DNA from 3 places in the Noviherbaspirillum album genome. Region 1 is predicted to be linked to each of the others. Evidence: predicted binding sites of a transcription regulator. Region 1 holds the regulator's gene; each other region holds the start of a gene.

The links. The regulator FNR, encoded in region 1, switches genes on or off when oxygen is low (the NO sensors DNR and NnrR bind a similar motif). The targets are predictions, from matches to a motif close to TTGATNNNNATCAA.
Region 2: the regulator FNR is predicted to act here: its motif matches at 6,424-6,437, upstream of RY831_RS12065 (CsgE family curli-type amyloid fiber assembly protein).
Region 3: the regulator FNR is predicted to act here: its motif matches at 8,082-8,095, upstream of RY831_RS31195 (PHA/PHB synthase family protein).

What each region holds. Positions count from the first base shown of each region.
Region 1 is NZ_JAWIIV010000006.1:79,809-90,235, forward strand. It holds gene RY831_RS09295 (thiamine pyrophosphate-dependent dehydrogenase E1 component subunit alpha) at 1-493, shown strand, start outside; gene RY831_RS09300 (alpha-ketoacid dehydrogenase subunit beta) at 504-1,511, shown strand; gene RY831_RS09305 (hypothetical protein) at 1,550-2,026, shown strand; gene RY831_RS09310 (hypothetical protein) at 2,152-2,529, opposite strand; gene fnr (fumarate/nitrate reduction transcriptional regulator Fnr) at 2,990-3,751, shown strand; gene RY831_RS09320 (hypothetical protein) at 3,779-4,024, opposite strand; gene RY831_RS09325 (FixH family protein) at 4,269-4,805, opposite strand; gene ccoG (cytochrome c oxidase accessory protein CcoG) at 4,852-6,246, opposite strand; gene ccoP (cytochrome-c oxidase, cbb3-type subunit III) at 6,344-7,276, opposite strand; gene RY831_RS09340 (cbb3-type cytochrome oxidase subunit 3) at 7,269-7,451, opposite strand; gene ccoO (cytochrome-c oxidase, cbb3-type subunit II) at 7,454-8,071, opposite strand; gene ccoN (cytochrome-c oxidase, cbb3-type subunit I) at 8,126-9,553, opposite strand; gene ccoS (cbb3-type cytochrome oxidase assembly protein CcoS) at 9,766-9,987, opposite strand; gene RY831_RS09360 (heavy metal translocating P-type ATPase) at 10,005-10,427, opposite strand, start outside.
Region 2 is NZ_JAWIIV010000008.1:173,216-183,642, forward strand. It holds gene RY831_RS12030 (LysR family transcriptional regulator) at 1-688, opposite strand, end outside; gene purD (phosphoribosylamine--glycine ligase) at 764-2,116, opposite strand; gene RY831_RS12040 (hypothetical protein) at 2,264-2,734, opposite strand; gene RY831_RS12045 (hypothetical protein) at 2,956-3,891, opposite strand; gene RY831_RS12050 (hypothetical protein) at 3,964-4,476, opposite strand; gene RY831_RS12055 (CsgG/HfaB family protein) at 4,473-5,438, opposite strand; gene RY831_RS12060 (curli assembly protein CsgF) at 5,435-5,869, opposite strand; gene RY831_RS12065 (CsgE family curli-type amyloid fiber assembly protein) at 5,899-6,327, opposite strand; gene RY831_RS12070 (hypothetical protein) at 6,923-7,333, opposite strand; gene RY831_RS12075 (DUF4394 domain-containing protein) at 7,639-8,550, shown strand; gene RY831_RS12080 (NuoB/complex I 20 kDa subunit family protein) at 8,597-9,073, opposite strand; gene RY831_RS12085 (helix-turn-helix domain-containing protein) at 9,152-9,982, opposite strand; gene RY831_RS12090 (GFA family protein) at 9,979-10,374, opposite strand.
Region 3 is NZ_JAWIIV010000062.1:8,245-18,671, forward strand. It holds gene RY831_RS31155 (universal stress protein) at 1-167, opposite strand, end outside; gene RY831_RS31160 (hypothetical protein) at 255-455, shown strand; gene RY831_RS31165 (pyridoxamine 5'-phosphate oxidase family protein) at 657-1,106, shown strand; gene RY831_RS31170 (universal stress protein) at 1,389-2,243, shown strand; gene RY831_RS31175 (DUF6920 family protein) at 2,377-3,246, opposite strand; gene RY831_RS31180 (cation-translocating P-type ATPase) at 3,292-5,061, opposite strand; partial or broken gene RY831_RS31185 (hypothetical protein) at 5,080-5,322, opposite strand; gene RY831_RS31190 (P-type ATPase actuator domain-containing protein) at 5,354-6,094, opposite strand; gene RY831_RS31195 (PHA/PHB synthase family protein) at 6,231-8,000, opposite strand; partial or broken gene RY831_RS31200 (MaoC/PaaZ C-terminal domain-containing protein) at 8,157-8,546, shown strand; gene fabI (enoyl-ACP reductase FabI) at 8,775-9,533, shown strand; gene RY831_RS31210 (chemotaxis protein CheW) at 9,618-9,908, opposite strand; partial or broken gene RY831_RS31215 (putative bifunctional diguanylate cyclase/phosphodiesterase) at 9,882-10,427, opposite strand, start outside.

The DNA.
Region 1 (10,427 bases):
GCTCAACCTGGCATCGGTGTGGAAGCTGCCCATCCTCTACGTCTGCGAAAACAACCAGTGGCAAGCCTATGTGCACCGCAAGGAAACCATGAGCGGCGACCATGTGAGCGACTGGGCGAAAAGCTACGACATGCAAAGCCGCACCGTTGACGGCAACGATGTCGAAGCCGTGCACGCGGCGGCCGTCGAAGCGGTTGCTTGCATCCGCGAAACCGGCCGGCCTTATCTGCTGGAAACCTATACCTATCGCCTGCGCGGCCACTTCGAACCGGACGACCAGGCCTATGTCGACCAGGATGAACTCGCGCGCTGGCGCGCGAAGGACCCGGTCGCGCTGATGCGGCAGCGCCTGGCCGCGCGCGGCGAGCTGAGCACCGCCGATATCGCGGTGATCGAGGAGCGCGTGCGCGAGCGGATCGAGCAGGCCGCGCGCTTCGCCGCGGAGTCGCCCTTCCCCGCCATCTCCGAACTCGCCACCGATGTCTACGCCTGAGGAGTCCAGCATGAACAAGATGACCGTCAATGAAGCGATCGGCCAGGCGCTGGCCGAGGAAATGCGGCGCGATCCGCGCGTGCTGATGTTCGGCGAAGGCGTCGCCACCAAGCGGCCTGAGCTGGTGAATGAATTCGGTGCAAAACGGGTGCGCAATACGCCGCTGGCCGAAGGCATTATTGCCGGCACCGCGGCAGGCGCGGCCGCCACCGGCCTGCGCCCCGTGGTCGACCTGCTGTTCGCGCCCTTCCTCTGCTTTGCGATGGATGAAATCGTCAACAGCGCCGGCAAGCTGCGCTACCTCTCCGGCGGCCAGTTCGAATTCCCGATGGTGGTGATGGCCATGACCGGCGCCGGCTGGACCGTCGGCGCGCAGCATAACCACAACCTCGAAGCCTGGTTCGTTCACAGCCCGGGCCTGAAAGTGGTGATGCCGTCCAATGCCGCCGATTTCAAGGGACTGCTCAAGGCGGCGATCCGTGACGACAATCCGGTATTGTTCTTCATCGACCTCGCGCTCGGCTACGTGCCGGGCGATGTGCCGGAGAACGAGCATGTCATCCCCCTGGGCAAGGCCGCCGTCGCGCGCGTAGGCAGCGATGTCACCATCGTGTCCTATGCCAAGATGGTCGGCAGCTGCCTCCAGGCAGCAGAGGCACTGGCGGCAGAGGGCATCTCGGCGGAAGTGATCGACCTGCGCAGCCTCAAGCCGCTGGACGAGGAAGCCATCCTGCGTTCGGTGCGCAGGACGGGCCGCCTGCTGGTCGTGCATGAAGCCAGCCGCATGTGCGGCGTCGGCGCCGAAATCAGCGCCATCGTCTCGGAACAGGCCTTCGATGCGCTCAAGGCGCCGATCGTGCGCCTGACCGGTCCGGATGCTCCGGCAGCGTCGAGCTATCCGCTGGAACAGGCTTTCCTGCCGCAGCCGGGAGCCATTGCGGATGCCGCGCGCAGGCTGGCCGGGCGCGACCGCCTCGGCCCCCTGCATCTGACCGATTCGGCAGCACTCACAGTCTGAATATCTCCACCATTCCCAATACCCCGGAAGGAAACATCATGAACACCACAGCGTCCCTTACTGTCTCCAATGACCGCATCGATTCCGCCAGGCGCGGCGACGATGGTAACGGCGGCGATCGCGCCAGCGCGCCGCCCTTCTCGGCGGTCGGCATCATCTGGCTCAAGCTGGCTGTCGTATACCTGATCATCGGCGTCGGCATGGGCATCATGATGGGCGCCAGCCGCGACTTCACGATGCGGCCCGTCCATGCGCACGTCAACCTGCTCGGCTGGGCGACCATGGCCCTGGCCGGGCTGATCTACAGCGTGTTCCCGGCCGCAGGCCAGAGCAAGCTGGCGCGACTGCATTTCTGGCTCGCCAATCTCTCGCTGCCTGTCATGGCGGTTGCCCTAGGCATGGTCGTCACCGGGACGGCGGCCCTGGTGCCGGTGCTGGCCGCATCGGAGATCGTGGCTGCGCTCGGCATCCTGGTTTTCGCAGCGAACCTTTTCCTCAATCTGAAGGCTCGCTGATCAGCTGACACGCCTGGCGTTCGGCATTGGCTACTCTTCGCGGAAAGTCATGCGCGCACATGACTGCCAATGGCCTGCAACCAAGACCCGAAAAACGGCCTGTAACGACAGGCCGGCGAGCGGGCCTACGAAACCATGTTGTAAAGGAAATTGCCCGCCGAGAACAGCTCGTTGGCGGGAATACCTGAAAAATTGCCCTGTTTGAATAGTTTGGAAAAGGCGCTGAACGCCTCGTCCTCCATTCCCATGCCGTTTTTCAGAATATTAAGAAGCGCATCCGTCTTACCCTGTCCCAAGTCCTTCATCAGGTCTTTGAAACCATTGACCAAACCCTTATCCCCGTTTTTCCCGGTGAGGTTGTCCTTGTTGTGATCTTTCTTGAAGAAGTTGGCCGTAAGGTCCGCAATTTCTCCGCCATTCTTTTTCACGAAGGCGCTTGCCTGTGGAGCGGCGGCCAATCCCGCGCGTGTAATCCCTGCGAGTCCGAGCACTGGTAAAGCCATTTCTTTTCTCCTTGATTAATTCGGATTGATCAACGTCTGCTGCTAATAGGTGTTATGCCGAACCACCTTGTCAGTTCGGTTCATCCAGGATTTGGAACCCGATCCGGAGCCAGCATCCCGTCTGCGAATAACAAGGTGTTCATGCGCGCCACACTAGTAAGTGTTTTGCCGATCGTTCCAGTTCGGATTTATTTTACGGAGCAGCGAAAGAAGCATCCGGGCTCGCACAGATCATTCCCGCAACCGGGAATACATGAGGAGTTGGCCAGGCGACTGCCGGAAGCGCCAAGGATAGGCAAACGCCGGCAAACGCTGGCAAACCCTCCTGCGGCGCGAGGAATGCTTTAATATTTTTCAGTTGACGCGAGCGTTGGCACACCCCTTGCTACATGACTGCAAAACCGACCGGCAGCCGCGATGAAAATCCGATGCCGCTGCCAGACTCCAAGGAAACGCCGTCATGACACAAGCACAAGCCCTCGTCCGCCAGCCCGCCACATCCCGTTCGCGTGAAATCAGCGCACGCTGCTCCGCTTGCAGCATGCATCAGATCTGCCTGCCGATGGGCCTCGAGGAAAAGGATATGGACCGTCTCGACCAGATCATAGGCCGCCGCCGCAAGATCGCCCGTGACAGCCACCTGTACCGCGTCGGCGATCCGTTCACCAATCTGTATGCGATCCGTCTCGGTCACTTCAAGACGCACCAGGTCAACCCAAGCGGCGACCAGCAGGTGACCGGCTTCCAGATGGCTGGCGAACTGCTCGGCATGGATGCGATCAGCACGGAACGTCATCACTGCGACGCGATCGCGCTGGAAGACAGCGAGGTTTGCGAAATCCCGTTTTCGCGGCTGGAAGGCCTGTTCGGGGAAATGCCGCAGCTGCTGCACCACTTCCACCGGATGATGAGCCAGGAAATCACGCGCGAGCAAAGTGTCATGCTCCTGCTTGGCAACATGCGCGCCGAACAGCGCTTCGCCGCTTTCCTGACCAACCTGTCGTCTCGCTATTCGATCCGGGGCTACTCCTCGACCAGCTTCCAGCTGCGCATGACGCGTGAGGAAATTGGCAACTACCTGGGGCTGACGATTGAAAGCATCAGCCGCCTGCTCTCGAAATTCAAGAAGCGCGGCTGGATCAAGGTCAGCAACCGCGACCTCGAATTGCTCGAACCGGTAACGCTCAAGGCGGTCGCCGCAGGCACCCAGACCTGCGCCTGAAACGCGCCGCCGGCTCCTTCCGGACGGTTACAGCGGAACGCGCCGCCCTTTATCGTCGGGCACGTTGAGCAGATAGCAAGTCAGCATGCTTGCCAGGCTGCAGAATCCCCAGAAACAGAAGAATCCCAGGCTGTAGACGCCGAGCGGATTCAATTCGACATGCGCGCCGCCGATCGCGATGTCGCGGGGGTCGAATAGTGAAAAGAAAAAACCTTCGGCCACAATAGCGACCAGAAACGACGGCCACAGGACTGCCATGATCAGTCTTGCCATTGTCACCTCCTCATCTTGCCTGTCCATGAACGACGGACAGGCATTGTTTTCCATTAAAGCGGATTCGCTCTGGCAGCCTTGCGTGATACGTGAATTCCCGAATACGGGAATTCACGTGAAAACCGCTCGCAAAATCGGGAATGGCCCCATGCCTGCCTTCCAGCACTCCTTGCCCCTCCCGGCACCGCCAGCTATGCCAGCTATGCGAGGTGGCGCCAGATTTCGCCCCGCTACTTCCGAATGATCAATCCGTCCGGTCGGCGCTCAGCTCGACCGAGCGCTGCACCGGCCAGTCCCAGACGTCGTGCAGTCGCCAGTTGCGGCCCGCACCTTCCATCGATACCTGCCAGCGTGCGCGGTCAAGCATCGGCAGCGCAACGGCGAAGCTGCCTTCCGCATCCGGCTGCACCTGCAGCACAACGTCTTTCTGGGGCTGGGTCGAATGCACCAGCTTGATGGTCAGCGAGCTTCCGACGGGCTGGCCGAGGCTGCGCACGTTTCCGAGCAGCCGGCCCGAGGAAGCGTCATAGCGGATCGAGGCCCGCAGCTTCATGCTGGCGGCGACCCGGTCCCGGCTCAAGTCCTGGTTGATGGCCTTGCCTTGCTTGTAATAGTCGTCCACCACCAGCGCATCCTGCCGGGTGAATGCAATCCAGGTGGTATGGATGCCGGCGATCACCACGATGATCGGGCCGAGCATCAGCAGCCACGGCCAGCGATGGGCGTACCAAGGTGCCGAGGACACCTTGGATGCGGCGCGGCGAGAATTTGTCGATTGCATGATGCACTCCTTCATTGATTCGTTGATTGCGTTGGCCGGTTCGTATTTAACGGGGCACGATGAAAACCGCTTGTTCCTCGACCCGCAGCCGTTCATCGTCTTCCGCCTTCAGTTCGAACCAGATCTTGTTCGATCCCTTTTCACCCTTGCCGTGGGCGATGCGCACCCGGACCGGCACGGCGCGGGAAGCGGTAGGCTCGAGCAAGACTTCGTCTTCCGTCGCCAGCGCGATGCTGTCGATGCCCTTGACCGAAATCCGGTAACGGTGCGGCCGTTCGTCGGTATTCATGATCTGCAGGCGGTAGACGTTTTCGATCATGCCGTCCTCCACTTCGCGGCCCATCGAGCCGCGGTCGCGAATCACGTCCAGCTTGACCAGGTCGCGCCCGATCAGCGATGCGAACGACATCCCGACGATCAGCATCAGGATCGCACTGTAGATCAGCACGCGCGGGCGCAGGACTCGCTTGCGGATGTCCGCGCTGCCCAGGCCCTTCTCCATCGCGTTCTCGGTCGCATAGCGGATCAGTCCGCGCGGCGCGCCGGTTTTGTCCATCACCATGTTGCAGGCGTCGACGCAGGCGGCGCAGCCGATGCAATCCGACTGCAGGCCATTGCGGATATCGATGCCGGTCGGACAAACCTGCACGCACATCGAGCAGTCGATGCAGTCGCCGAGCGCCGCCTTGTTCACATGCCGCCCGCGCGCGCCGCGCGGTTCGCCGCGCTTCTGGTCATAGGTGACGATCAGCGTGTCGCGATCGAACATCGAGCTCTGGAAGCGAGCATACGGGCACATGTACTTGCAGACCTGTTCGCGCATCCAGCCGGCGTTGCCATAGGTGGCGAAACCGTAGAACAGGATCCAGAAGCTTTCCCAGGGGCCCAGCGTCATCGTCAGGACTTCGCTGCCCAAGGTGTGCGCCGGGGTGAAATAGCTGACGAAGGTGAAGCCGGTCCACAGCGCAACCAACCCCCAGGCAAGGTGCTTGGCCGATTTGCGCGCGACTTTTTCAGCGCTCCAGGGCTGCTTGTCGAGGCGCATGCGCGCACTGCGGCTGCCTTCGATCTTGCGCTCTATCCACATGAAGATCTCGGTGTAGACCGTCTGCGGGCAGGAGTAGCCGCACCACACCCGTCCGGCGACCGCCGTGAACAGGAATAGCGAGTAGGCGCAGACGATCAGCAGCAGCGCGAGGTAGATGAAGTCCTGCGGCCACAGCACGATGCCGAACAGGTAAAACTTGCGGGCGGCCAGATCGAACAGCACCGCCTGCCTGCCATTCCATGACATCCAGGGCAAGCCGTAGAACACCAGCTGGGTCAGGAAAACGCACAGCCAGCGCAAGTTGGCATACGTGCCCTTGATTTCGCGAGGATAGATCTCCTGGCGGGCTTCGTACATCCTGATTACCGAAACCTTCACTGCAGGTTCGCCCATGGTTTCAACTCTTTGACTTTTCAACGATTCAACGACTCAGCATTTCAACAACTTGAAAACTCCCGGTTAGGCCGGAGCCTGCGCTCCGGTCCCGGCTTCATTTCTTCGCGGTGACGATCGCGGTTTCGTTCGACAGACTCCATACGTAGGCTGCGAGCAGATGGACCTTGCCCTCGCCGAGGAAGTCATTGAACGCCGGCATGCTGTTGGCACGGCCCTTGCGAATGGTTTCCATGACCGTTTCAGCGCTGCCGCCGTACAGCCAGACCTTGTCGGCCAGGTTGGGCGCGCCGAGCGCCGGATTGCCGGTGCCGGCCGAGGTATGGCAGGCTGCGCAGGCGGCGAACTTGTCCTTGCCGAAGGCCACCTTGATCGGATCGGAAGTCGCACCCGACAGGCTGAGGACATAATGCGCGACGTTTTCCACATCCTTGTCCGAGCCGAGCGCGGCGCCCATCGGCGGCATGACGCCGTTGCGGCCTTGCATGATCGTGGCCTTGATCACGTCCGGCTCGCCGCCGTACAGCCAGTCCTTGTCGGCCAGGTTGGGGAAACCCTTGCTGCCGCGGGCATCCGAACCGTGGCACTGCGCGCAGTAGGTCAGGAAGAGGCGTTCGCCGATGGCATGCGCCTGCGGATCGGCGGCGACGGTCTTCAGGTCCTGCTGCTGGTACTTGGCGAAGATGGGGCCGTAGTCGGCATCCGCCTTCTGCAGTTCGGCCTGGTAGGCGCCGGCCGATTCCCAGCCCAGCTTGCCCTTGAAGGAGCCGAGGCCGGGATAGAGAACGAGATACGCCACGCCGAACACGATAGTCAGGTAGAACATCCACATCCACCAGCGCGGCATGGGGTTGTTCAACTCGGTCAGACCGTCGTCCCAGCTGTGGCCGGTGGTCTCGGCTTCCTCGCCCTCGCGGACGACGATCTTCACCTTGGCCTGCGACCACAGCAGAATGGCGCAGCCGGCAATGCCGAGGACGGTGAGCACCGTGATATAGATGCTCCAGAATTCGCTAGTAAAGTCAGCCATGTTGCTTCTCCGATGCGGCCATGTCGTTATCGTCCGCAAACGGCAGGTCTGCCGCCGCGTCAAAGTCGGCGCCGCGATGCGCGCCGTAAGTCCACCAGATGATGCCGATGAAGCTCAGGAAGCTGAGCACCGTAATCAGCGTACGTGCATCGAAAACAAGTTGTTCGAAATTCATGATTACCTCTTTGCCTTGATCTGGATGCCGAGGCCCTGCAGATAGGCAACCAGCGCATCCTGTTCGGTCTTGCCTTCCACTTCCTTGGCCGCATTGGCGATTTCCTCGTCGCTGTACGGATGGCCCAGCTTGCGAAGCGCCGCCATCTTCGGCGCCACCGACTGCGGATCCAGCTTGGTTGTGGCCAGCCACGGGTAGGAAGGCATGTTCGATTCCGGCACCACGTCGCGCGGATTCATCAGGTGCACGCGGTGCCATTCATCGCTGTAGCGGCCGCCTACGCGGGCCAGGTCGGGGCCGGTGCGCTTGGAACCCCACTGGAACGGGTGGTCGTAGACGAATTCGGAGGCGACCGAGTAATGGCCGTAGCGCTCGGTCTCGGCGCGGAAAGGACGGATCATCTGCGAATGGCAGTTGTAGCAGCCTTCGCGCACGTACACGTCGCGGCCGGCCAGGCGCAGCGCCGAATACGGCTTGAGTCCGGCGATCGGTTCGGTGGTGGATTTCTGGAAGAACAGCGGAACGATCTCGACCAGACCGCCGACGCTCACCACCAGAACCACCAGCGCGATCAGCAGCCAGGGGTTCTTTTCAATCCATTCATGAGAAAACTTTTTCATTTGTTGCTGCTCCTGTTGTTACTTCACCTGTTCAAGGCGGTGTTCAGGCCGGGTTCAAGCATGGGCCGCTGCGATGGACGGAATGCGCGCTGTCACTTCCTTGCTCTCGCGTACGGTCATGTAGGTGTTGTAGGCCATCATGATCATTCCGGCGAGATACAGCAGGCCGCCGCCGAAGCGAATCACGTAGTAGGGATAGGTTGCCTTGACCGATTCCGCGAAGGTGTAGGTCAGCGTGCCGTCGTCATTGACCGCGCGCCACATCAGGCCTTGCATCACGCCGGCGATCCACATCGCGGCGATGTACAGCACGATGCCGATGGTGGCGACCCAGAAATGCGCGTCGATCAGCTTGATGCTCCACATCTCGGTCTTGCCCGACAGGCGCGGCAGCAGGTAGTAGATCGAACCCATGGTAATGAAGCCAACCCAGCCGAGGGCGCCGGCGTGCACGTGTCCGACGGTCCAGTCGGTGTAGTGCGACAGCGCGTTGACGGTCTTGATGGACATCATCGGGCCTTCGAAGGTCGACATGCCGTAGAACGACAGCGACACGATCAGGAACTTCAGGATGGGGTCGGAGCGCAGCTTGTCCCATGCGCCGGACAGCGTCATCACGCCGTTGATCATGCCGCCCCAGCTCGGAGCCAGCAGGATCAGCGAGAACACCATGCCCAGCGACTGTGTCCAGTCGGGCAGCGCGGTGTAGTGCAGATGGTGCGGGCCGGCCCACATGTAGGTGAAGATCAGCGCCCAGAAGTGCACGATCGACAGGCGATACGAATACACCGGCTTGTCGGCCTGCTTCGGAATGAAGTAGTACATCATGCCCAGGAAGCCGGCGGTCAGGAAGAAGCCCACCGCATTGTGGCCGTACCACCACTGGATCATCGCATCCTGCACGCCGGCATAGGCGGAGTAGGACTTGGTCATGGTCACCGGCATCGCGGCGCTGTTGACCAGGTGCAGCAGCGCGACGGCCAGGATGAAGGCGCCGAAGAACCAGTTGGCGACGTAGATGTGCGGCACCTTGCGCTTGACCAGCGTACCGAAAAACACCACCGCATATGAAACCCAGACCAGCGTGATCAGGATGTCGATCGGCCATTCGAGTTCGGCGTACTCCTTGCCGGAGGTATAACCCAGCGGCAGCGAGATGGCGGCGGCGACGATGACGGCCTGCCAGCCCCAGAAGGTAAAGGCGGCCAGCGCGTCGGAGAACAGGCGGACTTGCGACGTGCGCTGCACGACGTAGTAGGACGTGGCGAACAGCGCGCAGCCGCCGAAGGCGAAGATGACTGCATTGGTATGCAGCGGACGCAGGCGGCCGTAGCTCAGCCATGCGGTGTCGAAATTGAGAGCGGGCCAGGCGAGCTGCGCGGCGATGAAAACGCCGACCAGCATGCCGACCACTCCCCACACTACGGTCGCGATCGCGAATTGCTTCACGACCTTGTAGTTGTAGTTTTGTGATGTGTCCACGTACGATCTCCAGAGTTGCTTACACGATGGACGCAGAGTACGGGTTCGAACCCCCAAAAACCTTGACCTGAGTCAAATTGGTCCGGATGGCTGAAAATAGTTGGAAGGCGTTGCGCGGATACAGCGTTGAAGTCGTTTTCGCCCTTCAGATAAAGGCGAAAACGATAATTCTGGAGGAATGCGGAGGCTGCTGCGGGGGATGATTCTGCTTATTATTTGGGCAATGCGACACCGACATGTTCAGCCGCGGGCGCTGCCTTCTCCGGCCGGCCGGGGGTGTCGTCGGCGTCGATGCGGTCATCGTCCTGCAGGATGCGCATGCCGGGGCCAACCAGGTCATCGAACTGGCCGCCGTCGGATGCATTGAAGAACAGCCATATGGTGAAGAACACCACCGCGACGCTCATGGGAACGAGCAGGTATAGGGCTTCCATGATGTTTCTCCTTCCATCTATTGCATGGTGCGCAAGGGATCGGCCAGCCATGCGGCGCCTGCCGCGGCCACGGTCTTGGCTTCACGCGCAATGCGCCGGCGCGGAACACGCCGCAGGCGCAATGCATTGATAATCACCGCCGCCGAACTGAGCGACATGCCGATGCCCGACAGCCAAGGGTTGAGCATCCCGACGGCCGCCGCCGGGATGGCCAGCGCGTTGTAGAGGCTGGCCCACGCCAGGTTCTGGCGGACCACCGACATCGTTTGCGAGGCCGCGCGCATGGCATCTCCCACGGCGCCGAGCTGGGCAGACAGCAGCACCGCGTCCGCATGCGTCTGCGCCAGCGCCGCGCCGCCGCCCATGGCGAAGGACACATCCGCCGCGCGCAGGACCGCCGCATCGTTGATGCCATCGCCCACCATCGCAACCACCGCGCC
Region 2 (10,427 bases), on a different contig from region 1:
TGGTGACGCTGGTCGAGCCGTCGCATTCAAGCGCGATGTTCAGCACGGCGCCGGCCCTGGATGCCAGTGATTCCGCCAGCAGGCGCAGGCCGTGCGGCGTGCTCGGCAAAATTAGCGGCAGCTCGCCCAGGCGGGCGGTATCGAAGGTGTCTCCTTCGTTCGCGTAATGCGCCGGCATGACCAGCCGCACCGGTTCCCGCAGCAGCATGTCTACCTTCAGGCCGCCGGCATGCGCGGGCATGTAGAGAATGGCGATGTCGATTTCACCGCTGGCAAGCCATTCAAGGATATGCGTGCCCAGTCCCTCCACGAAGCGTACCCGCGTCTCCGGGAACTGCGCCTTCAATGCGCGCCCCACGCGCCCGAACGACATCCGGGCAATCGTCGGCTGCGCAGCGATCACGACCTGGCGCGGCCCCTTCGACGCGAATCCATGCAAGGCATGGCGCGCCTGCTGCAGGCTGGCAGCCACCTGCCTGGCCTGTTCCAGCAGCACCATGCCTGCTTCCGTCAGAACCACTCCCCGCCCGCTGCGATGGAACAGTCGCGCATGATAGGCGCCTTCCAGACGCGCCATGTGCCGGCTCAGCGTCGAAGGATCGGTACCGAGTTCCAGCGCGGCGCGCGAAAAACTGCCGGTCGAGGCGACGCGGATGAAGTACTCAAGATCGTCGGAATTGATAGTCATGGAGCGTGCGGCATGGCGGCAATGGACAGGCACCATGATAGCCTGCATTGCCGCTCCGCTGCGCCTCACGCGGCATCAGCTTTCCACGCCGGCCGCTTCAGCTGCTTCAGTTGCTTGAGCGGCTTCAGACATGGCCGGAACCGGACGGGAAGATACTAGCTCCAGCGCAATATCGGAACGGGAATGAAAACGCCCATCCTTGTCGAGTCTCTTGACGGTCTCGTAGACCTTGTTCCTGCAGTCGTCGGCATTGGATGCAAATCCTGTCACGCACGCCAGGCGACCCGGGCCGCTGCCGATGCCATGGTCCTTCGATGTCCTTAAAATCGATCCGAAGCACATCACGTCTTCGCCCTGCGGGAAGGGAAAGTGCGCCGGCGTTTCGATCACGGTTTCGGGATAGCCTGGAGGCGCTACCGCAATGCTGATGGCGCATCCTTCACGCCATTTCAATCGCAAATCCTTCAAGCTGCCCTTCGCGGCTCGATTGACCACGTCCGAAAAATCGTCGTCGAGCAGCATGAGTATGGTTTCCGCTTCAGTGTCGCCCATGCGCGTGTTGTACTCGAGTACCCACGGGTCGCCCTGTCGGTCAACCATGATGCCGATATAAAGGAACCCGCGATACTGCAAGCCTTCCGCTTGCAAGCCGCGCATCGTCGGCAGCACGATCTGGTCCTTGATCTTGTTTTCAATGTCCGCGGTAAGCCACGGTACCGGGGAATAACTCCCCATGCCGCCGGTGTTCGGGCCTTCGTCGTTGTCGCGCACCCGCTTGTAATCCCTGACGGCGGCCAATGGAACCCAATCGGTTCCATCCATGAGAATGGTATAGCTGACCTCCCTGCCTGCAACAAATTCTTCAAGCACGACAGGCGGGCATTCTATGTCCTTTGCTCTCTGCGCAAGAAAGATGTCGGCGTACGCACTTGCGGCATCGATCTTGTTCATGGACACCACGGCGCTCTTGTCGCTCGAGATACGCAGGTCGGACTTGAGAACGACAGGGTAACTGGCGTCTTCCAGATACTTCTGGCACTCCAACGGGCTGGCACAGACAGAATGGCGCGGAGTGCGAATTCCATGCCTATGCATGAAGCTTTTGCCGAACAGCTTCGATCCTTCCAGAGCGGCAGCCGCCTGGGATGCGCCAAGAATCGCCAGTCCACTTTTCAAGAAGAGATCTGCGATTCCGGATTCCATGAACGAAGTGTCGCCCACGATGGTGCAATCTATCTGGTGGTCGAAGGCAAACTGCGCGAGCTCTTCATACGACCGTTCTGAAACGAAATGCACCTTTTCCGAAGCTCCCATGGCGACGTTGCCGGTATGGACGTATACCGCGTCCACCTTGGGCGATTGTGCAAGCTTCCATACAATCGCATGATCTCTGGCTTCATAGCCCACAATAAGATACCGTCTTGACATTGGTCTCGCTCTCATTTGATTTTTCGACGGGCAATCCCTCTCGCTGTCCGAATCGCATCAGGAAGCGGACCCGAGATTGGAAATCGTCTTGTTCAGGAGTAGCCGGCGGACGTCCGTCATGCCGCCAGCCATCTCGGTTTTTCGTTTTTAGACAGGTACTTGCGGAGGGGCTCCTTGCGGATCGCCAATCTTATCCGGGCTGATGCTCTGGCTGGAGGGATCATTACCTCCTCCCAAAGCCGCCTTCAGTTTTTGCTCTTCCTCCGGCGTCAGCGGCTCTCCTTTAGCAAGCTTTTCCAGGATCTTCTTCAGGTCCTCATCCAGGGAACTGCTTCCGGTTGATGAAGGCTTTTCCGCGCCGCCGGCCTTCTCGCCCTTCTCGGCCCCCTTTTCGCCTTTCTCGCCCTTCTCGCCCTTCTCGCCTTTCTCAGGTCCGCCTCCTAAACGTTCAGTGAGTTCGGCAACGGCATTTTTCTTGTCGATATCCGAGCCTGTCTTGGAAAGGTTGACAAGCTGATCGTTGCTCATCTTGTCGATCGCCTGCTGGCTCATCGAGCCGCCTTCCTGGAATCCTGGCACCTGACCGTTGCCGGTGCCTTGTACGCTAGGTGTACCCATATTCTTTTCCTTTCAAATCACAATTGGAATTGCTGCTCCTGCGCATGTTGGCAGTGACTATGGGTGGCGACGTGAAAGAAAATGGTTCCCGGGGAGAATAGGGCGGTACGGGAGACAACTCTGGCGTCGGCTTGAGGCAGGTTGTACGCGCCAATAAAAAAGGCGGCCCAAGGGCCGCCAAACTGCTTTCAGGAGTGTATTTTTGACCGGCTCAGTCCGGATCAGCGCTGCTGGATGCCTGCGCGGTTGCCGCTGCCGACCTGGTTGATGTAAGCCTGATGGCCATAGTTGCGCTGCGAAACAGAGGCGACATTGCGATCGTAACCGGTGCCGATCTGGTTGACATAGGCCAGGTGGCTATTGCCGGTCTGGCTTACCAGTGCGTAGTCGTTGAAACCGGCCTGGGTCACGTAAGCCTGATTGCCGCTGCCGTCCTGGCGAACGATGGCTTCCTGGTTATAGCCGGTCTGGAAGGTGATGGCATTGTTGTGCGAACCGTCCTGGGTGATGGATGCCGACAGGTTGCGGCCATATTGCTGCATCGCGGTCGCGCTGTTGTTGTTGCCTTCCTGGGACACGGTGGCACTGGACATGTCGGCATTTGCCTGCAGGACGCCCGCGCGGTTCTGGCTGCCGATCTGCGTCACGCTCGCAACGCTGGACTCGCTGCGCTGGATCTGCTCGATCATCGCGCTGTTGCTTGTGCCGAACTGATATACGTTAGCGTTGACATAGCTGCTGTTGTCCTGGCGCACGCGTGCATAGTTGTTGTCGATATCCTGGTGAATCGTTGCGCTCGAATAGCGGACGTCATCCTGTGTAATGGCGCCGTCGTTGCCCGAACCATGCTGCAGCACGGTGCCGGTCGTGCTGCGCGAATCGGTCTGGGTCAGCGCGGCGAGGTTGTTCGAGCCGATCTGTTCGATATAGGCCGTCACGTTGGTGTTGTCTTCCTGGCGGATGCCGCCGGTGCCATTTGCCTGATTGCCGGCGCGGTTGCCGTTGCCGACCTGGTTGGTGGTGGCAATTGCGCCGCTGTTGTCGATCTGCGAGGTGAAGGCGTTGTTGTCGACGCCTGTCTGGTTGATCGTTGCCACATCTGCGTGGGCTGCTGTAGTGCCGAAGGCGAGGGCGATGGCGAAGGCTGCGGATGTCATTGTGAATTTCATTGTAATTACCCTTTCGTTTTTGTGATGGGGGAGGCGAGTGTATGACTGAGTCAGCGCCCCTTATCGCTGGCTCATTGATGCATTCATGTTGTTCCCGTTAAGAGAGATGGATCCTTTCAGGCCGTTGCCCGCCTGCTGGATTTCCGCCTTGTTGTTGGCGCCGGATTGACTGACGAAGGCATTGTTTCCACTGCCGGCCTGCAGGATCACGGAGTCGTTCTGCCGGCCGTTCTGCGCGGCGGCGGCCAGATTGTTCGAGCCGCTCTGCATGATCAATGCGTTGTTGTCCATCCCCTGCTGCCAGAGCGATGCCTGATTACCCCGTCCCTGCTGATCGATGCGGGCATTGTTGGCGACTTCGCTCTGGCGTATCAATGCGCTGTTGGCGAGGCCGGACTGTGAAATGCCGGCGGTATTGCGGCTACCGGCCTGGTTGATGCCTGCGATGCTGCCGGCCGCGCCGGACAGGTCGAAATCCCCCCGTGGAAATTCACTGCCGGCAAGATCGCTCGCGGCGACCGCAAGCAGGGGAAGCAGGCAGGCAAGCGCGGCATAGATGTTGAACGGTTTCATTTCAGCGATTTCCTCTGTGATGCCGCCACGGCCACTCTGGCCGGCTCGACCCGTTCGCCCGCCCAGTCGGCGTCGCCACTCGAAGCTTCCACCAGTTCCATGTCTTTCGGGCTGAGGCGATGTTCCTGTTCAGCCAGATACTTCGCGAGCACCGGATTCGACATCTCGCCTTCGCTCTTGAGCGCCCAGGATTTGCTCTTGATCCCATTGGCGATCAGGTGAAGCACCGCCGCTTCGATCGCTTCGGCCACGCACATCTGGGCGGGTTCGTTGCGGGTCATGCCGGCTTCTATCTCCACCAGGTCCTTCACGTTGACGAACTTGAAGATGCTGGGACGGATCTCGTACGAATAAATGGTCTTGGTGGTGGAGATGCTGTGCAGGATCTCTCCGTTACGGCTATCGACCGTGCGAAGATTCACGGTGACCTGGTCGACACGGTACTGGGTCGACAAGCCGATGCCGAGATACTTCGCCCCCGCGCCGCCGGTGCGCACATTGCTCTCGTAAGCAACGACGCCGCCCTCGATCAGCAGGGATGCCGACAGCAGCGCGGGAACATTCGCCCTTGGCGTCTCGGCGGGCTGCGGCGTTTCGAGCGCGCGTATGATCTTGCGCTCGGTCAGCAGATTCTGAAGATTCTCGCGCTCCACCGGGATGAACCAGCCTGAATCCTTCAGAGTCTTGATGAGCAGCGAGGTGCTGCCCTGCGTCACTGCCGTGGAAAACGAGCTGTCAGGCGAGGGCTTGTACTGTCCGGTCTGATCCCGGAAGCCGTACACCGCGACGGCAATCTTGCCGGCAGGCGCGGGAAGGCGCGCCAGGTCGCGCGACATCGGCGTCGCGGGAGTCAGCTGCGCTTCGGCAGTCACGCCGGACGGCGGATGGCTGACGGCACAGCCGGATAACAGCAGCATGGCGGCGGCACAGATCGGGCCCACCAGGGTTTTGCGCGCACTCATTTGCCCACCATGAAGGAAGACGAGGCGCCGGTAACCTTGTCGGTCGTGGTCACGGTCAGGGAGCCGCCGCCCGAGTCGACCACATTGATACGAAAGTTGCCGGTCTCTATGGCGCCGGGCACGAGCTGGCCGTTGACAAGAATCTTCGAGGTTGCCGAGGAAGCCAGCTGGCTTAATACGGCCCGCTCCAGCGTTTCATTGAATTGCTTTAATGGATCCTGGCCCGCACCGCCAAGCCCGGAGGAATCCGCTTCCTTGTGCTTGGTGGTGGCCTGCGCCGATCCAAGCAGAACGCTTCCATAAAGGGGGCTTCCGCCGAACGACGGATTGATGGGAACGTAAACGAGTTCGGTGGCTTGTGCCGTAAGAGTGGAAAGGGCGGCAAGCGCGCAGCCGATCCCCACCATGCCTTTAATGCATGTCGGTTTCATGACTTCTCCCTGGTGATGCTTTTAAGCTTTTAGATTTCTTCTTTTGCAAGGTCGATGTCGACCAGTGTGGCTTGTTCTACTTCTGCATTGACAACTGCTTCCTGAACCACGGATGCGGCATCGTTGCCCATCCTCTTAATGTTTTCCCGCGACGGCGGAAGATTAGCCTGGAATACTTTCTTCTGACTGAATTCAATCCACACCAGGTTTCCCAGTCGTGCGGATGGCTGCTCCCTGACAATAACGATGACTCTCTCACTAAGCGGCGAATCGCGCCATGCGGAAGAAAAGTGGCGGAAGAAATCCTGTCCGCCTACCGTTACAGTCTGGTTAAGAACGACTCCCGAGCTCGGGTCCTGCGCGGGTTTCGCGGCGTCGGCGGCCTGCACCAGACACGGCCATGCTGCTGCAAATGCAATGGCGACGGCCTGTAGGCCAGCTCCTGCGCTGCGGATCATCACGCCTCCCTTGCGTTCTTAGTTATATCTCGTAACTTAAATTTACAATTAGTTACTTAGGTGATCCGTATAGTCACATTTCCAGCTGTAACCAAATTGACGAAAATCAGATCGGTTTCGTTTTCTAAAAGACAATTTTTTATTGCCTCAAGGCAAAATATTTAATAAATAATTACCTGGTTGAAATAGTGTATTAAAGCAATGCTTCATTCGGGATGGAGATCCAAAAGATATAAATAAAATTAATAATTAGGCTGAAATTCAAGATGCTTGAGTTGGCTTGGACAGATCCACCTCTATAGAGTGGAGAGGCTGGAAGGAATGAATGACTCTGACATGTCATGCACGTAAAGGGGCGGCGGTTCGCGCGGGAGGCGCCGATACGATATGTGATCGGCGTGCAAGACGCTTGTGTTCGTTCTTAATAATTAATTATTAAAATACATTTTGCCTTGCTAATGACATATATCTTCTTCTATTAAATTATTATTAATTAATAAATTAATTATGTGCGAATGAGTTCTCTGCTGCCTTCTGCTTTCTTGCATGCGGAAGGAAAGCCTGCCGCTGCCACTCATGAAGCGGGCGGTAAGCACTAGCGCTTCGAAGCGTTTGAAGCCGGTGCGGCGTCAGGCAGGATAATTTCGCGGTATTCCTGATAGATGCCGCCGCTTGAAACACTGCCGCTGACCGTTCCTTCGCCCAGGGTGCGTCGCCTGCACAATTCCTGGTCGGCTAGCGGCAATGCCTGGCAACGAGCAAGCGCATTGCGCTGATAGACCGCAGCATCTTCGACAGGCTGTCCCGACCGCATTTCCGCGTATGCGGCCGCTGCATCGCGCAGGCAGGCAGAACGTGATTCGGGTTCGGAAATCGATGCGCATGCGGCGCGCTCGGATTCGTAGCGCGAGGCCACAGGGTCGTGTTGGCCGGATTGAGCACCCGCGCTCAGGGCGGCGGCCAAACCGGACAGCGTCAGCAGGAAACGGAACTTGCGGCAAGACATGATGGCGACTCCCAGCCGTTAAGGATGATTCCAGTCCTATGGTAGTGCGCTTTCATGCCTTTGCCTTGACCTTCGCCATGTCTTCCAGCGTATGGCTCCCCGCAATGCCATATGCATCCAGCGCATCAGTTCACGGGGAGCATAAACCGGCCAACTTTCTTTGAGGTATCCTTTAGGTGCAGCGATCACTCCGCCTACGGCCTCGAAGCTGCCGCCGGGCATCAAGGATAGGCTGGCTTTCGCTCCCGAATCTGTTGAGCGGCGAACCATATGACAACCACTGAACAACGATTGGGGCAAAGCCTATGACACTCGACCTTCCACGCGGCACCAAAGCCGCGCTCCTCATCGCCGTCGCATCGGCGGTTGCCGGCTGTGCCGGACTGCAGCGGGAACAGCAGGCACAGCACGGTGCGCCGCTCAAGGAGGCTATCCATGCGGTCACATCTTCCAACCAACTGGTTAAATTCAACGCCGGTCAGCCCGGCAAAATCCTTTCCAGCCTGCCGCTCGCCGGCCTGCAGAAAGGCGAAGTCCTGCTTGGCATCGATTACAGGGTTGCGAAGGGCTGGCTGTACGGCTTGGGAAGCAGTGGCAGGCTCTACCGCATCAATACCGGCAATGGCGCCGTGACAATGGTAGGCAGCGCCCCGGTCGCGATCATGCCGACCGGCCCGGAGGTCGGTTTCGACTTCAATCCGACGGTCGATCGCATACGCGTGGTGAGCAACAGCAAGGGCGAAAACATGCGCCTGCATCCGGATACCGGTGCCGTGGTCGACGGCGATCCGAATGCGCCGGGAGTGCAGGTTGACGGTACGCTGTCCTATGCGCCGGGCGATACTCATGCGGGGAAGGTGCCGGCAATCGTGGCAGCGGGCTACAGCTACAACAAGCAGGATGAAAAGATCACAACGAATTTCGCGATCGATGCGCAGCACCGCGCACTGGTAACACAAGGCAGCCGGGAAGGCGTGTCGCCGGCGGTCTCGCCCAATACCGGCCGCCTGTACACGGTTGGCGCACTCGGCACCGGCCCGATGGAAAAAGTGTCTTTCGACATCGCCGATGTGTCGGGCGCCGCATTCATGGCGGCCAGCGGGCCGGGCGAGCCGCAATCCTCGTGGTACGTTATCAATCTTGACAACGGCAAGGCGACCCGGATCGGTACGATAGCCACAACGGAACGCGTCGTGGGATTCGCCGTCGAGCCCTGATCCTTCGCTGCGGCATAGCCGCATAACGTCATAACGGCATATGCACCTAGCGGGCGATCACCCTGGAACGCTTCACCTTCCGTTGCAGCTGCAGGATGCCGTAGATCAGCGCCTCGGCCGTCGGCGGGCAGCCGGGAACGTAGACGTCCACCGGAATGATGCGGTCGCAACCGCGCACGACCGAGTAGGAGTAGTGGTAGTATCCGCCCCCGTTGGCACAGGTGCCCATCGAGATCACGTATTTCGGCTCGGGCATCTGGTCATAGACCTTGCGCAGCGCCGGTGCCATCTTGTTGGTCAGCGTGCCGGCCACGATCATCAGGTCCGCCTGGCGAGGGCTGGCACGCGGCATGATGCCGAAGCGGTCCATGTCATAGCGCGATGCCGCCGCCTGCATCATCTCCACGGCGCAGCATGCCAGTCCGAATGACAGGTACCAGATGCTGTTGCTGCGCGCGCCGGCGAGAACCGCGTCAACGGAGGTCAGCAGGTAGCCGTCGGCTTCCAGCGAAGGAGCATTCATGTCGGTATCCTTTATCGAGATTGGAAACCTTAACCGCAATGCCGGGCAAAAGATTGTACCGACACGACATGCGGTGCGTCAGTCGAGAAAGGACGGCAGTTCCGACGAGTTAAACTGCCACAGGCTGTAGATGGAGCCTTCCTCTTGCCTCGCCTTTAGGAAGCGGCCCGGAGTGTCGCCGACGAACTGGCGGAAGTCTCGAATGAAATGCGCCTGGTCGACGTAATGAGCCTCCGCGGCGATGCGGGCCATGTTCAGGCTGGCCGGCGTGCCGGCCAGCAGTTGCGCAAGCACGGATGAGAAGCGGGCAAGCCGGCGGAAGTCGCGCAGCGGCATGCCATAGTTGACAAGGAAGCGGCGCTCCAGCTGGCGCGTGCCGAGCGACAGCTCGTCGGCAAGCGCGGCCGCCGGCAGCAGCAGCCGTTCCAGTGCGAGGGCAGGCAGTCCTCCATCGCGCCTGCGCCCGTCAAGCAGACATCGCAGCAGGAATTCCTCCGCTGTCCTGACGGCCGCACTCATCTGCGCCGCCTCGCGGAGCTCGTCCATCAGCTGCGCGGCGACGCCATGCGGCAGGGCATCTTCCAGATCGACGGTACGGTCGCAAAACAGGTTGGCCGGCAATCCGAAGCAGGCGGAGAAACCGGATGGCCGGAACGTGATGCCCACGAATCTGCTGCCGGCCTCCACATGAAACTTGCGGGGTGCCAGGCACGGTCCGGTAATGAAGGCCAGCGGCAGCGCCTCTTCCGATGACCGCCCGATCAATGCAGCCCGGCCGCGCAGGTAGATCACCAGCTGTACGTCAGGCGTGGCAGGCAGGTGGCTGCCCGTGCTGGAAAATTCCCCGAGCATGATGTTGCGCACATGAGGCCGCAGCGGCGGCGACGGCAGAACGACGTGACGCTTCATGTGTCCCGCATCTTCTGGTACTGCGGCAGCCGGTCGGCCAGGCTGACCCACCTCAGCCGGCTGCGGACATACGTATGGTCCCTGGGCGGAAGCCGATCCGGCTCATCAACGCTGGCGATGGTGACATCGATCTCGTCGGGCATGTCGCTGTTCTCGAAAGTGAGCTGGGTGCCGCAATGCGGACAGAAGCTGCGTGTGCCGCTGGCGGTCGACCGGAAGCGCGCGGGATTGCCGGCGACCAGGCGGAAACCGGGGCGCGGCACGCTGAACCAGGCCACCATGGGTGCTCCTGATGTGCGCCGGCAAATGTCGCAATGGCAGTTGGTCTCGTGGAAGGGGGTGCCATCTGCCTCATATCGCACTGCACCGCAGAAACATCCTCCGCTCAGCATGGAAGACTCGCGCTAACAGCGCCCGCGAAGGCAGCGGATTTCGCATGCAATCC
Region 3 (10,427 bases), on a different contig from region 1:
TCCGATTGGCCAACAATGACCAGATCGCTATAGCGTGCTTGCAGGGAAAGTGCCTCACCTGCTTCATCCTCGATAAGCCGCTTCTCAAAGGAACGGACGTTATTGCGGTCGGCAATTTGTTCATAGTCAGCTAGTGCTTTCTCCGCATGCTCTTTCATGTACGTCATGCACGCATCAAGTACCGGCGCTGCACCGGGAGCCATACCCCCTGAATACAGAACCGGTAGCAAGCCGGTTGGCGCTACGCCAATCAGATGCGCATCATTTTCCGCTGCTATGCGCGCAGCCAGTACGACACGCTGCCTGGTATGGCGGGATGCATTGATATGAACGGCTATCGTACGATATGGCATATCGATACTCCCATGATGTGGTTAAAGAAAACCGGAATCGAACAAATCTCCGGCACAGTCGGCGGTTTGATGGCCAGCATGAACGAACGGGCGAACTCATAGTAGAAGTGCCTGCTGAAAATTTGATTGATTCAGATCAAAGTGCCATGAGCGTTCCAGATGCGGATGACAGCTCCTCGCTGGGCCCGGATTTTTTGACTCAGGTCAAGGTAAGGGCGACATCATGCGTCGCATAGTGACATTGACGTGCCGGTGCGGGATGTGCTGACATCGGCAGCAATTGAATCCCTGGAGGATGCTGACATGAACAAATCAACCGAGCAGTTCGTACTGGACATCATCGATCACGGCAAGGATCTGACGCTTGCCACCGTAAGGCCCGATGGATATCCGCAGGCCACTACGGTCAGCTATGCGAACGATGGCATGGACATTTACGTTGGTATCGGCAAGGACAGTCAGAAGGCAAACAACCTGCGTTGTAATAATAAAGTTTCCCTGACGATCAACGCGCCATACAGAGACTGGAACGAGATCAAGGGACTATCTATCAGCGGCACCGCCGAATTCATCAATGAAACACAAGAGCTTCAACATGCTGCCGATTGCATGATCAAACGCTATCCGCAGCTGGTGGAATGGACCAGGTCAAACCAGACCAATGACGTACTGTTGTTGAAGATTCGTCCCCAGTACTTATCGGTACTTGACTATCAGAAGGGGTTCGGCCATACCGAGTTGCTGCAAATCTGATTTGCAGAATGTGTTGATGCACTGCTGGTTGCAGTCAAAGAACGTGTCCAGCAGCGGGATCGGAATGGCATCGGACAAGAAAGAGCCACGGTCGAGACGCCGTCCTTACAACCGTATAGCCAAACTCGGTTGCAGTCATCGGTTCGAGTCGTGTGCGGCGGAGCTACGACCTATCTGCCATTTCCACTTGCAGAGTCGAGAAAGTTGCAGGCTACCAGGCTGATCTTTTGGAACACCTTTGTTTCCTTGCCAGAGTGATTCTTACACCTTACGGAATATCCAATGCCCTATAAGACCATCGTCGTTCATGCCGATCATTCACGCCATATGGTACAGCGTGTACGTGCTGCCGCCCTGGCTGCGAATAATGTCGGTGCCCACATAGTTGGTGTTGCTGTCACAGGAATCTCTCAATATTTACGTCTGTCCGAGCGAGTCCGGCAGCAGGGCGGATACAATACAGACGCGTTCAATGAAGAAGTCAGCCGTCTGCAGAAGTCCGCAGAGTCGGCGCTGGCACGCTTTGAAGAAGCTGCCCGAGCGGCCGGGATCCATTCTTTCGAATGCAGGCTGGTAGCGGACGAGGAACTTGGCGGCTTGAGCTTACAGGCCCAATACAGCGACCTGACCATCCTTACCCAATTTGATCCGGATGAGCCGGCCAATCCCATGGCCGACGACCTGCCAGAGTATGTTGCAGTGTCCAGCGGACGGCCTGTGCTGGTGCTGCCGCATCACTATGAACCCAGAGTATTGGCCAACAGACCGTTGCTGGCATGGGACGGCAGCCTTGAAGTCACTCGGGCCGCGCACCATGCCCTGCCGCTGCTGGAACGGGCTGGCAAGGTCGACATACTGATCCTTAGTCATGGCAGAAGAAAGCTGCGGCAAAATGATGTGGCGGGAGTCGATGTCATTCAGTACTTCGCCCATCATGACATTGAAGCGAAAGTGATCCAGGAGCACTACAGTCACGGCGATATCGGCAGCGTGTTGCTCACATGTTGTAATACGGCGCACAGTGATTTTCTGGTCATGGGATGTTATGGCCATTCCCGTTTTCAGGAAATGCTGCGGGGTGGGGTAACACGCACCGTGCTTGAGCAAATGACGATTCCAGTGCTGATGGCGCACTGAATGCTCAGGAAACGCCGGCTGGTCGCCAGGCCCGATGCCGGTAATCATCCCGGACACAAGTTAAAGGCCGCCCTGGCAAACGGCTTATGGCAGGGAACACGGCTATTTTCGCAAGGGCTGCCACTAATTTCATCTACTGGGCGAGCTCATAGACAATTTCGTCAATATGGCCGCGCCAGTAAGACTTGGGGCCGTCCGGTAGCAGCCACATCACTTCACCGTCGAGCGGTATCGACATCCCTAGGCGTTGTGTATAGTTCCAGAATCGCCCTTGCCATGGAGTCGGTATAACTTTTCCGCCCACCGCGCGGCCGCGTGCTTCGGCACGGACAGTATCGATCGATCCGGCCTCGGTAAAGGTCCACAGCATGGTCAGTTTGGCGTCGCCGTCTTCAAGCGTGGCTTTCGCTGATTTTTCATCCACGGCATCCCAGCGTACACCTTGGCTTGGCAACAGCGCAGTCGGATACCAGGCCGCTTCCGCAAAAAAGCGCATGAGTTCTCCTGCCGCCACATCGCTTTTGTCAAGCATGTCCGCAACGGTGAACAAGCCAAGCAGCGACGCGTGAAGAATGCCATCACCAGCCACGTATGCGTCATGCACATGCACGCTCAAACCCGGCATGATTTTAATACGTCCATCCCAGTCAAACCCCGGTCGTTGCGTAACTACTCTCTGGTCCGACGTGAACGGATACCATTTCTCACCGGACTCGCTCATGTTGAACGTGCCTTTGTGCTTGACATAGGCACCAGCCACGATGGGCTGGCCGTCTTTGAGGACCGTTCGAAAGAAACGTTGAACGGGTGGCGGCAGAGTGGTGAGGGTATTGAAGTCAACCGTCTCTGATGTCATCGGGCGGCGCGCCGCATCAAGGCGGGCACGTAGTTCATTGGTTTTCGCATGCCACTTCGTTTTCCCAATTCCTACGACGGTCACGGCAATGCCTGCAAAGATCAGCGACGCTGTCACTAGCGAAGCCGTTGAAGATGGGATTTTCATGATGGTAACAAGTGACTATGGCGTTGAGACACTCGACGGTAATATTTACTTGGAAAATGGCAGATTCACTGGTGCGAGCAAGTCAGCTGCTCTTGCGCGCAGTACCAGCTTGCGAAGTTCGCTGATCCATAATACCGTGCTGGCAACGGCGCCACAGAACAGCCATTGGTCCAGGCTAAGTGGCGCGGTATTGAATGCCACGTTGAGCACGCCGAGATGAACTACGCCGATCTGCAGCAGCAGCGACAAGCCTATCGCTCCCCATAGCCACTTATTGGCAAGCAAGTGATGGAATGCGCTGGTCGTGTCCGACCGGGCATTGAAGCAGTTGTAAAGCTGGGCAAGCACCAGCACCGTAAAACCGGCGGTGCGCGCATTGTCGAGATCCTGCGAGCCTTCGATCAAGCCACCCGGCAGATAGAAGTCGATCGTCAGCAGCGTGATAATGGCCATCACGATACCGGTCTGGAAGACACTTGCCCACATCGGTGCATCGATGATTCGGTCGGCCAGCCGGCGCGGCGGGCGTGCCATGACATCATCGGTTTCTGGATCAATGCCCATCGCCAGCGCAGGTCCTGAATCAGTCAGCAGGTTGATCCACAATATCTGGGTTGCCAGCAGCGGCAACACAATCCCACCTGCAGGATTGGTCAAACCGAGAACGCCTGCCAGAACCACACCGAAGAAGATGGTCAATACTTCACCGATGTTGGACGACAGCAGGTAGCGCAAGAACTTCCGGATATTGTCGAAGATATGCCGTCCTTCGCGCACGGCCCGAACAATTGTTGCGAAATTGTCATCTGCGAGAATCATTCGGGCTGCTTGCTTGGTCACTTCCGTGCCAGCGATACCCATCGCAATGCCAATGTCCGCGGACTTCAATGCGGGTGCATCGTTGACACCATCACCGGTCATGGCAACGATATTACCATCGGCCTGCAACGCAGCGACAATTCGCAATTTATGCTCGGGAGCGACCCGGGCGAACACCGATGTCGTTCTAACCGCATTGGAAAAGGCAATCTGGTCCATCCTTTCCAGTTCCAGGCCGGTCAATACCGGCACCGTGGTGGCGGTAATGCCGAGGTCTGCCGCGATACGCGCTGCGGTCCGCGGATGGTCACCAGTAATCATCAACACCCGAATTCCGGCATCCCGTGCTTCACGAATTGCCAGGGCAGCTTCTTCGCGCGCAGGGTCGATGATGCCGACCGTACCGGCATAAATCAGATCCTGTTCCAGCTCTTCGCTTGCCTGCTGGTCTTCGCCCGGTTTCAACGAACGGTAGGCGACTGCAAGGGTGCGCAAGGCCGCATCGGTGAGGCTATCGATGTCAGACCGGATGCGTTGCCGTCTGACGTCGTCGAGCAAAGCGGTGTCGGAGCCGATGCGAATCCTGCTGCACCGCTGAAGCAGTACGTCCGGCGCCCCCTTTGTCATGATGACAGTATTGTCATTGTCTTCATGATCGACCTGAAGGGTCGACATCAGCTTGCGTTCGGAGGTGAACGGGATTTCACCTATGCGTTCGAAACGCCGCTTGCGCCGTGCCGCAGCTCCGAGCTTTTCCTCCGCAACCAGAAATGCCGCCTCGGTCGGATCGCCCTGAATGTCCCATTGACCGCTGTCGTTTTTACGTAGATCGGCGTTGCTGGCCAGGCTACCGCCACAAAGAACAATAATATGTTCGGAGAGCAGCGGCCCTGGCCGGAGCCGTTCACCCTGGTGCAGGATCTCACCTTCCGGCACATATCCGGTGCCGGTGACATGGGTCGTCCCAGAGGCGGTGATAATGCGCTCGATCGTCATTTCAGCCCGAGTCAGCGTGCCTGTCTTGTCCGACGCAATTACCGTGGCCGACCCCAGCGCTTCCACGGAGGACAGCTTCTTTACGACTGCATTTTGCCGTGCCATCCGCTGTACACCCAAGGCGAGCACGATCGACAGGATTGCAGGAAGTCCTTCCGGCACTGCGGCCACGGCAAGAGACACGCCAAGCAAGAGGACTTCGACAATTTCCGCCATCCCGTGAACTGGGGTAATGAGCAGGACTGTCGCTACGACCAGCACGGCAATGAGCGAAACGACTGCACCGAGCGTCTTATGGCGTCTGAGACTCCACGGTACGGTCGAGCATACTGGCAATGGTGCCAATCTCCGTTACCATTCCGGTCGCAGTCACGATGGCCAGACCGTTGCCCTGAACAACAGTAGTGCCCTTGAAGACCATGTTCGCGCGTTCGGCAAGCGCGACTGGCGCACGCAGTATTGTCGTATCCTTGAGCACTGCTTCGCTTTCGCCGGTCAGCGACGATTCCTGCACGCGCAGTGCCGACGCCTGCACAAGACGTGCATCTGCGCCGACGATATCACCCTCACTCAAGGAGAGCAGGTCGCCAGGGACCAATTCGTGTGTTGGTATGCGGACTAACTTTCCATCCCGCAGCGCCGACGACATCGCTGCCGTCATGCTGGTCAGTGCGGCAACAGCGTTCTCTGCCTTTGCCTCCTGCACGTAGCTCAGGATGGCATTGAAGACAATGATCGCTGCAATGACGATTGCATCGACGGGTATGCCGGTGCGGCCTTCCATAAACCAGGCAATCAGTCCAATCGCAGCAGCGGCGCCAAGCAGGTAGACCAGCGGATCCTTAAAGTGCAGCAGGAATTGGCGCCAGGCAGGCGGGCGAGGCGCGCTACGTAGTGCATTGGGTCCGTCATCATGAAGCCTCCGTAATACTTCAGCTGAAGATAGCCCTGCATGAACATTTGTATCGAGGGCAGCAACGAGTCTGTCGCTGTCAAGTGCGTAGGGTGCGCCGATGCTTACGGTATGTTTCATCGTACGTTTCTATGGTTGATCTTGCCAATGCCGTGACGCCTAGAACGAAATAGCAAGCGATATGGGCAAGGCTGCCGCGCCGTGTAAAGTCTGTTTTACCGTTGCCGGCAGGATGGCATGGCGACCTTCGGGTCTTTTATCGCTGGAAGACATAAGTACCTGGTGCATCGCACATGCCAGGCGGCATGGAGGGCGGCGTTTGCCGCTTCGGCGACTGGCTTGATAACCAGCTTTCCCAGGCAGGCCACCATGAGCCTTCCTGCGATGGCGTCGTGCGATGCCAATCCTCAGGGTTGATATAAGGATCGGTGGGCATGTGCCGGGAAATCTGGTATTGCCGATTGGGATGACTCGGTGGCGAAACTACGCCGGCGTTATGACCGCCGCTGGTCAGGCAATAGGTGACTTCGGTGTCAGTGAGCAGATGGATCTTGTAAGTCGATCGCCACGGCGCGACATGGTCAGTGATGGTGCCCACTGAAAAGACCGGCACGCGAATATCTGACAGCGCGATCGGCTGCCCATTTACACTATAACGGCCCTCGGCCAAGTCGTTGTGAAGGAACAGATCACGCAGATACTGGATATGCATCCGGTAAGGCATGCGGGTAGTATCCATATTCCATGCCATCAGGTCCGTGACCTTTTCCGGCAGGCCGAGCAGGTAATGATTCAGGCGACGAGACCAGATAAGATCGTTGGAACGGAGCATCTGGAAAGCGCCGGCCATCTGGCGGCTATCGAGATATCCCTGCTCCCACATTAATGCTTCGAGCAATGCCACCTGGCTTTCATCGATAAACAGTGACAGCTCGCCCGGCTCCTTGAAATCTACTTGCGATGCAAATAACGTCATGCTCGCCAGGCGATGATCGCCGTCACGTGCCATCGTTGCTGCGGCAATTGACAGCAGGGTGCCGCCGAGGCAGTAACCGACTGCGTGGAGCGCGGGGGATTGCGTCGCCTTGCAGATGGCTTCGACGGCGTCCATAATGCCGAGCGTACGATAGTCATCCATGGTCAGATCACGATCTACGGCATCCGGATTCTTCCAGGAAATCATGAATACACTGTGACCTTGTTCCACCAGATAGCGTGCTAGTGAATTGTGCGGCGACAAGTCGAGAATGTAGAATTTCATGATCCATGCCGGCACGATCAGTACTGGAGTCGTATGGACGGTTGATGAAGTCGGCGCGTACTGAATCAGCTCAATCAACCGGTTTCGAAAGATTACCTTGCCTGGCGTGGCAGCAAGTGTCTCGCCGACCTTGAATGCATGATCGTGCGGTTTGGAAGCCAAGTCATGCAGCCAGTCGCTGGCAGCATTTGCGGCACCCCGAATGAAATTCTGGCCTTGGCTTCGGATTGCCTCATTGATCACTACGGGATTCTTACTGGCAAAGTTCGATGGCGACAGCATGTCGAGCAGCTGCCGTGCCGTAAAGGTCACAACATCCTCATGATGTTTCGATACGCCGCTGATTCCTGTTGTCGCACGATGCCACCATTGTTGGGACATCAGGAAGCCCTGATACATCACGTTGAAGGGCCACTGTTGCCATGCCGGATCGGCGAAACGCTTGTCCTGAGGCAGGGGAGCCACACAGGGTTCCATTGTGGTGCCCGTATGGCGCATTGCGTCATAGGCATATCCTTGCCACTTTGCCATTTTTTGCCAGCCATCGATCAGCAATTCATGTTGCTTTGACGGCGACAGCTGGAGGTGCGTGACCCAGTCGATATAGGCCATCCATAGGGCAATCGGCGATATTCCTCCAGTAAGCCTCCCAACCGCCGCCATCAAAATGCGATCCAAATCCTTGGTGCCATCGTCAAGCGGATGGTGCTCCCGATAAGGGATACCAAGCCACCCACTGGCGAGCCGTTCAGGGTGGGGAAGCATGTTCAAGGGGACGTGATCCATTTTGCCTAGGTCTCTGGAAGGCTGAAGTGGCGAAGATAAACAAACGTTTGCCAAAAAAAACTGATTTGGATCAAGTACATAAGGAATGACGAAAATTATCCTGTCGCCTCATTTAACAAATGTCAGGACGCCTGCATGAATGCCCGAATAGTCGAAAACCGCACGTTCGATGAAATTGCAATCGGAGACAACGCACAACTCGTTCGGACACTCTTGCCTGAGGATATTGAGTTGTTTGCCGCAGTATCTGGCGACGTCAATCCGGCACATCTTGACCCGGTCTATGCGGCAGGCAATCGCTTCCACAAGGTGGTCGGCCACGGCATGTGGGCAGGCGCCTTGATTTCCGCAGTACTGGGAACGAAACTCCCGGGTGCTGGCACGATTTATCTCGGACAGGATTTACGTTTCAAGCGTCCGGTCGGGATTGGTGACACAATTACCGTCACTGTGACGGCTAAAGAGAAAGACCCGGTCCGCAAGGCAATTTATTTTAATTGCCGCTGTACCAATCAACAAGGCGAAGACGTTGTCACTGGCACGGCAGAAGTGCTTGCGCCAACAGAGAAGCTCCGGCAGCCTGTCATCGAGGTGCCAGAAGTATCGGTCTCACACCGCCGGCGTTATCGGGAGCGGCTTGATGCGGGGAGCACGTCTTCGTCATCCGAAGAAGGTCACACGTCGACAGAGCATCCGGTGCGACCGGTTTCGGCTGTGCAGCTTGTTGAGGGGGCGGTTACAGCACCGTTTAGCTTGCGTGGTCGACGCGGGCTGATACTCGGAATTGCCAATGAACATTCTATTGCCTATGGCTGTGCTCGCGCCTTCCAGGCGGCAGGTGCCGAACTGGCAGTGACTTACGTAAACGACAAGGCTAAGCCGTTTGTTGTACCGCTGGCAGACGAGCTGGCATGTTCCATCACTGCTCCCTGTGATGTGCGGATTCCCGGCCAACTCGAAGCACTGTTCCAGCGTATTGAACAGGAATGGGGCAGGCTGGACTTCGTGTTGCACTCGATTGCCTATGCACCGAAGGAGGACTTGCATGGCCGCGTTACGGATTGTTCATCGGCAGGTTTTGCGATGGCGATGGATGTGTCATGCCACTCCTTCATCCGTATTGCGCGACTGGCTGAACCGTTAATGCGTCAGGGGGGATGCTTGTTGACGGTAAGTTTCTATGGATCGGAGCGGGTCGTCGAGCACTACAATATGATGGGGCCTGTCAAGGCGGCACTTGAAAGCACGACGCGCTACTTGGCAGCCGAACTCGGGCCACAGGATATTCGCGTGCATGCAATCTCTCCCGGACCGATGCGTACGCGAGCAGCCAGTGGACTTGACCGTTTTGACGAATTGCTGGAGCGAGCGGCCGCTCAGGCTCCACAGAAGCGACTGGCAAGCATCGATGACGTTGGTGCACTGGCTGCATACTTGGTCGGAGACGGCGCAAAAGCGCTAACTGGCACAGTGATACCAGTGGACGGGGGACAGCATGTGATGTCCGGTTGATCTCCAACAATGTGCATTAAGTTTAGCGATTTGGCGAGGCGTGAATAGGACACGTTCCAATTAGCAGGCGGTATTGGGAAGGCCTTATCGATCGATGGATAGTAGCGGTGTGAAAAATCGTTCAACATCTAGAAGTAACACGCGTCCGCATTCAGCTTTGAATATTCCATGGATCAGGTTTCTAGGATCAATTTCCGTTTCACTCATCACCTCGACGGCTCGTGCTGGTAATTTGACTATCCCTTTGACTTCATCAACGATGACGGCAACATAAAACCGTTGCAATCTCAATATCAACATCGGACGTGATTGATTACCATGGCCATCCGGTTGGCAGTGATCTTCGACGCCTTCAGCAACAACATCAAGCTTCAAGCTATGCACCAATGCCACCACTGCCTTGACGATCATTGCATCATCATTGTCTGTTACGACATCCCGTACAAACGAGCGATCAATCTTCAATGTATCGATAGGGAACTGCTTGAGGTAGCTCAGGCTCGAGTAGCAGGTACCAAAGTCATCGATTGCCAAGTGGATGCCCATGTCACTTAGTTGACGCAGTGTCTTCGCAGTCTTTTCCGCATTCTCCATCACAGCGCTCTCGGTGATTTCCAGTCCCAAAGAGCTAGCGGGGCATCCCGTGCTTTCCAGAACCTGCGAAATATGCGTGACCAGATCGCAATGCTGAAACTGGCGTGCGGACAGATTCACGTGCACTGGGATGTCTGGTAGACCTGCGTGACACTACGATTGTTGCTGAGCGCATGCGGTATGCAGAATCCGATCACCAATAGATACGATCAGGCCGGTATCTTCGGCAATTGGAATGAATTCGTTTGGCGGCACCATCGGTTGTCCTTGCGGCTGCCAGCGTATAAGCGCTTCCACGCC